Regions from separate parts of the Micromonospora sp. NPDC048930 genome, predicted to be linked through region 1. Evidence: riboswitches for the same ligand, from Rfam matches in the RefSeq annotation. Region 1 holds a riboswitch; the other holds the start of a gene.

Region 1 (4,666 bases):
CCACCCAGCGCCTCACCACGCTCGACCCGGTCGGCTGACGACGGCTCCCGCTCACGGGCGCCGACAGCCGACCGTCACTTGCATACATAGCGATGTGAGCATAGATTGAGCCCGGGCGGGGCGAGAGACGAGAGGGTGTGGGCGTGGGCGCAGGTCATGACCACAGCGGCGCGGTGGCCAACGCCGCGCAGCGCCACCGGGGTCGGCTCTGGGCCGCGTTCGGGCTGCTCTCCGCGCTGATGCTGGTCGAGGCGGTGGCGGCGTTCGCCACCGGCTCGCTGGCCCTGCTCTCCGACGCCGGGCACATGTTCACCGACGTGCTGGGCATCGGGATGGCCCTGGCGGCGATCACCGCCACCCGCCGCGCCGACACCGACCCGCAGCGCACCTTCGGGCTCTACCGGCTGGAGGTGCTGGCCGCCCTGGCCAACGCGGTGCTGCTCGGCGCGGTCGCCGTCTACGTCCTCGTCGAGGCGGTCCGCCGGTTCGGCGAGCCGCCGGAGGTCCTCGCCGGGCCGATGCTCGCCGTGGCGCTGCTCGGCCTGCTCGCCAACCTCGCCGCCTTCGCGCTGCTGCGCTCCGGCGCGGAGGAGAGCATCAACCTGCGCGGGGCGTACCTGGAGGTGCTCGGCGACCTGCTCGGTTCGCTCGGCGTGATCGGCGCCGCCCTGCTCATCGCGCTCACCGACTGGTGGTGGGCCGACCCGCTGGTCGCGGTCGCGATCGGGCTGTTCATCCTGCCGCGCACCTGGCGGCTCGGCCGGGCCGCGGTGCGCATCCTGGTGCAGGCCGCCCCGGAACACCTCCAGGTGACCGCGGTGCACGACCGGCTGGCCGCCGTGCCCGGCGTCGCGGAGGTGCACGACCTGCACGTCTGGACGCTCACCTCCGGCATGGAGGTGGCCTCGGCACACCTCACCATGGCTCCCGGCGCGGAGGTGGGCGACGTGCTGGCGGCGGCCCGGGCCGCCCTGCACGAGGACTTCCGCATCGAGCACGCCACGTTGCAGATCGAACCCGGAGCGTCCGCCGGGGCCTGCGGGCAAGTCGAGTGGTAATTAGGGCAATCTTAAATCCAAGTGGCTATTGTGCACTTATGCCGGTTTTGACCGCCGCTGACCGCCCCGCGACCGGGGCCGGCCCGGCGACCCGCCGGTAGGCTCGGTCGCGGCCTCCGCCGGGCGGCGCCCACCGGCGCCCGGAGGTGGCCGTCGCCTAATCGCCGGAGCACGGCGAGCCGGGGAACCACGTACCTGGGGTGCATCCGCGTCAGCGGTAGGGATCTTCCGTCCCGAACCCGTCAGCTAACCCGGTCGGCGGTTGACGGAAGGACACCTGAATGCCATCAGTGGCACCTGTACGACGGACGGTCGCCCGGTTGGCGGCCCTGCTCGTCGCGGCGCTCGCCCTCGGCGTCGCGGCCCTGCCGGTCTCCCCCGCCTCGGCGGCTTCCCCGACCGGCCTGCTCGCCGCCGCGCCCGGCGACGACGAGGGCGGCACCCCGGCCCTGCGCGCCCAGCTCGACGCGGCCAGCAAGGGCTGGCTGGAGGCGCGGACCGCGTTGAACCGCTCGGTGGCCCGGCAGAAGCAGCTCAACACCCAGCTCGCCACCATCAACACCGAGCTGGGCACCCGTGACGCCAAGGTCGGCGAGATCGCCGCGGTGGCGTACCGGAGCGGGCGGCTCGGCACCGCCTCGGCGCTGCTCGGCGCCGGCAGCCCGGAGGGCTTCCTGGACCGGGCCGCCGCGCTGGAGCAGGTCGCCGCCCACGAGGACCGGGCACTGCGCGACCTGATCGACACCCGGGACCGGGCCACCCGCACCCAGGCCGCGCTGAACGGCGAGATCCAGGAGCAGCGCAAGCAGGTCGCGGTGATGGCCAAGCGCAAGCAGCAGGCCGAGCACGCGCTGGAGGTGGCCAACAGGCGGGCGGCGACCGCGGACGGCAGCGGCACCCGCGGCACGTCGACCGCGAACGCGACCCCCGCGCCGCGCAACGCCGACGGCTCGTGGCCGCCGGAGTCGTGCAGCGTCAACGACCCGACGCCCGCCGACGGCTGCATCACCCCGCGTACGCTGCACGCGCTCCAGCAGGCCAAGGCCGCCGGGTTCACCCGGTACGTCTCCTGCTACCGGCCCAGCGGCTCGGGTGAGCACCCGAAGGGCCGGGCGTGCGATTTCGCCGCGCAGCAGGACGGCTTCGGCGGGGTGGCCACCGGCGGCGACAAGACGTACGGCAACAACCTGGCGGCCTACTTCATCCGCAACTCCGACGCGCTCGCCGTGCTCTACGTGATCTGGTACAAGCAGATCTGGCTGCCGAGCAGCGGGTGGAAGGCGTACAGCGGCGGCAACGGCGACCCGTCCAGCGACCACACCAACCACGTGCACCTGTCGGTCTACTGACCCGGGGTGGCCCGCCCCTGGCGGGCCACCCTACGTCCGGTGACGTACGCCGGATGTCGACACCGGCCCCACGACGCGACGAATCCGGCCAAGCAGGATCGGCAGCATGAGCCGACTCTCCCCCGCTGGGCGCAAGGCCCTGCTCACCCTGCACCTGGTCACCTCGCTGGGCTGGCTCGGCGCGGACCTGGTACTGCTCACCCTGGGCATCGCCGGGCTGCGCGGGGCCGACCCCGAGGTGGTCTACCCGACCGCCGGGCTGCTGGTCACCTGGCTGTTCGCGCCGCTCAGCGTGGCCGTCTGGCTGGTCGGGGTGGCGAGCGCGCTGCTCACCCCCTGGGGCCTGCTGCGCTGGCGCTGGGTGCTGGTCAAGTTCGGCCTGACCACCGTCATGCTCGGGCTGGTGCTCCTGCTGCTGACCCCCCGGGTCCGGCACCTCGGCGACCTCGGCGCCGCGGCCGACGCCCACCTGCGGGTCGACCTGGTCGTCGCGCCGGGCGTCTCCACCACCCTGCTGCTTATCGCCACCGTGCTCTCCACGTACAAGCCGTGGGGGCGGCTGCGCCGGGCGACCGTGCCGGCGGCCCGGCGCGCGGTGCCGGCCGGCCGGGGCGCGTGAGTCAGGCCCGGCGCCCCTGCTCCAGGGTGGCGCCGAGCCGGCTGGCCAGGCCGAGGTGGGCCGCGCGGGCCTGCCGGAAGGCGTACCCGAACAGGGGCGCCGGGGCGGAGAGGGTGATCTCCACGTCGATCCGCACCACGCCGTCGGGCTCGTCCCGCAGCCGGGTGTGGTTGCGCACCGTGGTGGCCGGCTGCTGCCGGGCCACGGTCACCACCTCGTCCTCGTTCGCGATCAGCACGTCCGCCTGGTAGGTGACGGGGAAGTGCAGCGGGCCCAGCTCCAGCCGGTCGGTGATCGCGTAACTGGCCAGGGCGCCGGGCCGGGGCGGCAACTCCCGCACGCGGACGATCAGCGGATGCAGCTCACCCTGCCGAGTCAGGTCGCCGAGCAGGGCGGAAGCCTCCGCCCGGGTGCAGCGGGCCTGCACGGTGTAGCTGAAGCTGTCGCTGCTGAGCAACCCTTCCCCCTCGCCGTCGACGGTCCGCACGATCGTCCCGTACCGGGGCCGGCCTGGCAACGGTCGAAGGTCCCGCACCACGCCGGCATGACGCGGGGCGGGTGGGGAATCCGGCCCGCCGACCGGCCGGCCCGGGCACCGGCCGACCGGGAGGTCTGCGAGGTGGGGCATGCCGGAGCGGGAGGCGGCCGAGCGATGACGCCGCGGATCCTGGTGACCAACGACGACGGCATCGCCGCGGCCGGCATCGGCGCGCTGGCCAGGGCTGCCGTGGACCGGGGGCTGGAGGTGGTGGTGGCCGCGCCGCTGGAGGAGGCGAGCGGCACCAGCGCCGCGCTGACCGCGGTGGAGCGGGAGGGGCACGTCGTGGTACGCGACCACCCGTTGCCCGGACTGCCCGGGGTGCCCGCGTACGGGGTGGGCGGGTCGCCCGGCTTCATCGCGCTGATCGCGGTGCACGGCGCGTTCGGGCCGCCGCCGTCGGTGGTGCTCTCCGGCATCAACCGGGGCGCCAACGCCGGCCGGGCCGTGCTGCACTCGGGCACCGTGGGGGCCGCGTTCACCGCCGCCGCGAACGGCTGCCGGGCGATGGCGGTGTCGCTGGACGTGCTCTCCGCCGGGGAGGCCACCGCGGCCAGCGGCGGGGCCGCGGTGGCCGCCGCCGCCCGGGTCCGGGACCCGAAACGGCACTGGTCCACCGCCGCCCGGGTCGCCCTGGACCTGCTGCCCCGGCTGCTGGCCGGGCCGGCGGAGAGCGTCCTCAACGTCAACGCCCCGGACCTGCCGTACGGGCGGCTGCTCGGGGTGCGCCGGGGCTCGCTGGCCGGCTTCGGTCAGGTGCAGATGACCGTCGCCGAGACGGGCCACGGGTTCGTCCGCACCTCGCTGGAGGAGCCCGGGCAGTCCGTCCCGCCGGGCACGGACCTGGCCCTGCTCGCCGCCGGGTACGCCACGGTCACCGCCGTCCGGGCGGTCACCGAGGCCGCGGACGTGGACCTGTCCGGCCTCGATGGCTGAGCGGGGCGCGCCCCCGCCCGACGGGTGCGGGATCAGGCGCCGGGAAGCACCTCGGAGCCGCTGTCGGCGAAGTAGGGCTCGGGGGCGCCGAAGAGGCCGAGCAGGCCGGTGACCCAGAGCTGCCGGTGCACGAAGCGGCTCGGCTCGGTGACCACCAGCTTGACGC
Region 2 (4,666 bases), on a different contig from region 1:
GCGGCAGGAGGCGGTCCGGCGGTCGCTGCCGGACATCCTCGACACGCTCACCGTCAGCGTGGAGGCGGGACTCGGCTTCGACGCGGCGCTGGCCCAGGTGACGCATTACGGCCGGGGACCGATGGCCAGCGAGTTCGCCCGCACCCTCCAGGAGATCCAACTCGGGATGAGCCGGGTGGACGCCCTGCGGCGGCTGGCCCAACGGACGACGGTCGTCGAGCTGAAGACCTTCTGCGCGCTCATGGTCCAAGCCACCGAACTCGGCATTCCGGTCGCCAAGGTGTTGCGCGAGCAGGCCAAGGAAATGCGCGTACGGCGGCGGCAGCGGGCCGAGGAGTTGGCCCAGAAGGTGCCGGTGAAGATTCTCTTCCCGCTGGTGTTCTGCCTCTTCCCGTCGTTGTTCATCGTCGTGCTCGGACCCGGTGTGATCAACATCCTGCACAGCGGCCTGTTCAAGTGACCCCGGACGGTCAGCCGGGGCGGCGGGCGCCGCTGTAGGGCATGGTCGACAGCTGGGCCATGCGGACCACGTCCCCGGTGTGCGGGGCGTGGACGAGCAGTCCGTTGCCGACGTAGATACCCATGTGGTGGTGATCCGAGTAGAAGAAGACGAGGTCACCCGTGCGAAGGTTCGCCTTGCTCACCGCCACGCCCGCGGTCCATTGAGAACCTGTGTAATGGTCCAGCTGCACTCCGGCCGCAGCCCACGCGTACTGGGTCAGGCCGGAGCAGTCGAACGAGTCCGGGCCGTTTGCCGCCCATACGTACGGCTTGCCGATCTGTTTGCACGCGGTCTTGGCCGCGACGCCGCCGCTGCCGGTGATGGGGACGGCGGGGCACTTCCCACCGATGAACAGCGGACTGGTCCCCGTGATGGGGGAGGTGCTGCTCGTGGTGGCGGCTGACTGCGCGGCGGCTGCGGCTCTGGCCGCCGCGGCCTCCGCGGCCGCCTTGGCCGCGTCCGCGGCAGCGATCTGCCGGTGTAGCGCGTTGAGCCGCTTGATCTCGGCGTCGATGGCCTTCTTGCGCGCCGCCAGCTGGGCCTGCTGGCGCTGCTGTATGGCGATCAGCGCGTCAATCTTCTCCTTGTCGGCGTCGTAGGTCGCCTGCTCGGCGGACAGCCGGGTGATCTGTCGCTGCTCCGAATTCGCCACCTGATTCACGAGTGCGAGCTGATCCCCGAACGCGGTCGGCGGCGTGCCGGGGGTCAGTAGGGCATTGAATGTGGAAAGTGACCTCGATTGCTTGTAGTAACCCGCCAGAATCTCCTGGACCCGGTTCCTGCTGACCTCCACCGACCTGCCGAGCGGTTCGATCCTCCGGCTCAGTTCGGCCGATCTACGCTGGTTCGCGGTCAGGTCTGTCCGGACCTTGTTGTACTGCTCGATAACGGGTTCGAGCTTTTGCCACGCCGCGTCGATCTGTTTCTGCACATCGGCGGCCGACGGCGCGGCGTGGGCGGGGGCCGCCGGTCCGACGGCCACCATGGCCGCCGCCGCGACGGCGAGGATTCTGGTGAACAGCCGCGATCCGGCGGGCCGGGTGCGCACGGGTGGCAACGGGCTCGGCTCCTTCCACTCGGGGCCGACGCACGTCACGCTGCACCGACCTCGACCGCCTACCGGGTTAGCTGACGGGTTCGGGCGTGGAAGGCGCCCTACCGCTGATGCGGATTCACCCCGAAACTACGGTGGTTCCCCGGCTCGCCTGGCGACGCCAGTGACGTCCAGCGACTCGGCGGTGACCGTCCCGGGGAACTCCAGGTGGAGACCGACATCCGGAACGGACGCTGATCAACATTAGTGAGGGCAGCCCGAGGAAATCAACGAGCCGGTGACGCCAATTCTCTGCGCGGTCAGGCGGGCACATTGGGTGCCGGGATTATGCGTACCATAAGTCTTCGCTAATCGAATTCTTAATCGGCCCTAATTTGGGGCGGCAACCTGCGTCCTGTTTCCTCCCGGCGATCCCCGGGTGAGGCTCAGCGGTTTTCCCGGGGTCGCAGCAGGCCGAGGTGTGCTCCGGTCCCATGACCGGAGCACCCCCTGGCGGCCGTGATCAGTTGCCGCGCTGGTGCAGCAGGAGGTCGCTGACCACCGGCCGGTGGTCCGACGCCGAGGTCGCAATGGTGTTCGTGCCCACCACGCTGATGTCCGGCGAGGTGCCGATGACGTCGATCCGCTTCACCGGATTGATCGCCGGGTACGTCTTGCCGCCGGTCGGGGCGGTGTCACGCAGGTCCTGCCACAGGGCGGCCAACTCGGGCGCCCCGGGCTCCGCGTTGAGGTCGCCGACCAGCACCTTCGGCCCGGAGTCGGCGGCCAGGATGTCCAGCGTGTCCGCGACCTGCATGCGCCGCACGGTCGGGTCCGCCCGGTAGTCGAGGTGCGTGGAGTACACGTGCACGTGCGCACCCCGCACGTTGATCGTCACCTCGGCGAAGCCCGGCGCCGGAGCGGGTACCGGGTCGGGCACCTGGGTCGAGAGCCGGGTGATCTCGTGGTTCTCGGCATCGAGAATCGGGTAGCGGCTGAGGACCGCGACCCCGTACTGACGGCGGGGCGCACCGGCGGTCAGCGGATCCATGTCGTAGATCGGCGCGAAGAACGCCTGCATACCCAGCCGGTCGGCCAACTCCTGGGCCTCGTCCACGAAGTTGCTGCGGGTTCCCCAGTGGACGTCGACCTCCTGAAGGCCGACCACGTCGGCGTTCAGCGCCCGGATCGCCTCCGCGGTCCGGGCCAGGTCGAAGACGTTGTCCTCGCCGGCCCCGGCATGGATGTTGTAGGTGGCCACGCGCAGCGCCACGGGCGGCGCTTCCGATCCCGCGGGCTCGGCCGCGCCGGCCGGTGTGGCCAGCGGCAGCGCTGCCAGCGTGACGGCGAGCGCCGCACCGAGCAGGACGCGGCGGTGAAGGGTCAGTCTCAAGGTGTCCTCCCGCATGGTTTACCCCGGTTCGGGGCGCAATACACGCTAAATGCCGCTCGTGGAGTCATCGATGATCTCCTGCCGAAGCCGGTATGACCAGCCGGTGGCGCTTCGACGGCCACGCTCGTCCGGGCACGCCATCGCGGAAACGCGGAGGGCCGGTCGCTCGCGACCGGCCCTCACAGATCGTGGTGGCACCAGATGCCCGTGGGCTCGGGAGACGGACGGGCGTCCGGGCCTACTTTCCGTGCGGGTCGGCCGCGTTGAGCGTCGCGACGACCTGGTCGTAGTCGCCGCGCGCCTCGCCGTACCGGAGGAACTTCACCCGCTCGACCTGGATCTCCTTCGCGTCCGGCTGCGACTCGAGCAGCGCGACGACCTCGGCCACGAACTCGTCGAGCGGCATCGCGAACTCGCTGGTCTCCTGGCCGGGCAGCAGCGACGTACGGACGGCCGGCGGTTCCAGCTCCACGACCTTCACGCTGGTGTCGGCGAGCTGCAGCCGGATCGATTCGCTGAGCATGTGGATCGCGGCCTTCGACGCGTTGTAGCTCGGGGTGACCTTGAGCGGCGCGAACGCCAGGCCCGAGGAGACGGTCATGATCGTCGCGTCCGGCCGCGACCGCAGGTGCGCGATGAACGCGGCGATCAGCCGGATCGGGCCGAGCACGTTGGTCGTCACGATCGACTCGGCCGAGGCGAGGAACGACTCGGGCTGGTGCCAGTCCTCGACGCGCATGATGCCGGCCATCGTGACCAGAACGTTCAGCTCCGGGTGCCGCGCCAGCACCTGCTTCGCCGCGGACTCGATGCTCGCCGGGTCCGCCGTGTCGATCTGAACGGTGTCGATGCCGGGGTGCTCCGCGGCGATCTCGTCGAGCAGGTCGGTGCGCCGGCCGCCGACGATCACCGTGTTGCCCTTGGCCTGCAGCTCCAGCGCGAGGGCGAGACCGATCCCGCTCGTGGAGCCGGGGATGAAGATGGTGTTCCCGGAAATGTTCATGCCCCGAGCCTGGCCGATCCTGCCGGGCGGATTAAGAGACCGGTCATCGGGGGATCGGTAATCCCTGGTTCGTCCCCGCCGCCGCCGGATACTGGGCTCATGGACCGTGCAGCACTGGCCGACTTCCTGCGCCGCCGCCGCGAGACGCTGCAGCCCGGGGACGTCGGGCTGCCCGCCGGCGCCCGCCGGCGCGCTCCGGGCCTGCGCCGGGAGGAGGTGGCCGCCCTCGCCGCCATGTCGACCGACTACTACACCCGGCTCGAACAGCAGCGCGGCCCGCAGCCGAGCCCGCAGATGCTCGCCTCCCTCGCCCGGGCGCTGCGGCTGACCGGCGGTGAACGCGACTACCTGTTCCGGGTGGCGGGGCAGAACGCCCCGACCTCGGTGTCCGTGGCGACGCACGTCGCCCCCGCGCTGCTGCGCGTGCTGGACCGGCTGGAGGACACCCCGGCGCTCATCCTGTCCAACCTCGGCGAGACCCTCGTGCAGAACCGGCTGGCCGAGGCCCTGTTCGGCGATCGGTCCGGCTACACCGGCCTGGCCCGCAGCGAGATCTACCGGTGGTTCACCGATCCCGCCGAGCGGCTGCGCTACCCGGAGGAGGACCGCGACCGGCAGAGCCGCGCCCAGGTCGCCAACCTGCGCGCCGCGTACGGGTCGATGGGCCCGCAGTCGCGGGCCGGCGAGATCGTCCGGGCCCTGCAGAAGGCCAGCCCGGAGTTCGCTGAGCTGTGG

Evidence for each region. Region 1 has a riboswitch for cyclic di-AMP ahead of ACGFI9_RS34885 (coiled-coil domain-containing protein). Riboswitches for the same ligand answer to the same signal wherever they lie in the genome.
Region 2: another riboswitch for cyclic di-AMP. It lies ahead of ACGFI9_RS22735 (NlpC/P60 family protein); the one in region 1 lies ahead of ACGFI9_RS34885 (coiled-coil domain-containing protein).

Annotation. Positions count from the first base shown of each region.
Region 1 is NZ_JBICUB010000024.1:52,338-57,003, reverse strand. It holds gene ACGFI9_RS34895 (HelD family protein) at 1-38, shown strand, start outside; gene ACGFI9_RS34890 (cation diffusion facilitator family transporter) at 144-1,058, shown strand; cyclic di-AMP (ydaO/yuaA leader) riboswitch at 1,203-1,335, shown strand; gene ACGFI9_RS34885 (coiled-coil domain-containing protein) at 1,340-2,407, shown strand; gene ACGFI9_RS34880 (hypothetical protein) at 2,514-3,026, shown strand; gene ACGFI9_RS34875 (SRPBCC family protein) at 3,028-3,513, opposite strand; gene surE (5'/3'-nucleotidase SurE) at 3,679-4,500, shown strand; gene ACGFI9_RS34865 (STAS domain-containing protein) at 4,533-4,666, opposite strand, start outside.
Region 2 is NZ_JBICUB010000008.1:262,643-267,308, reverse strand. It holds gene ACGFI9_RS22740 (type II secretion system F family protein) at 1-460, shown strand, start outside; gene ACGFI9_RS22735 (NlpC/P60 family protein) at 471-1,550, opposite strand; cyclic di-AMP (ydaO/yuaA leader) riboswitch at 1,601-1,750, opposite strand; gene ACGFI9_RS22730 (endonuclease/exonuclease/phosphatase family protein) at 2,059-2,928, opposite strand; gene ACGFI9_RS22725 (SDR family oxidoreductase) at 3,167-3,931, opposite strand; gene ACGFI9_RS22720 (helix-turn-helix transcriptional regulator) at 4,031-4,666, shown strand, end outside.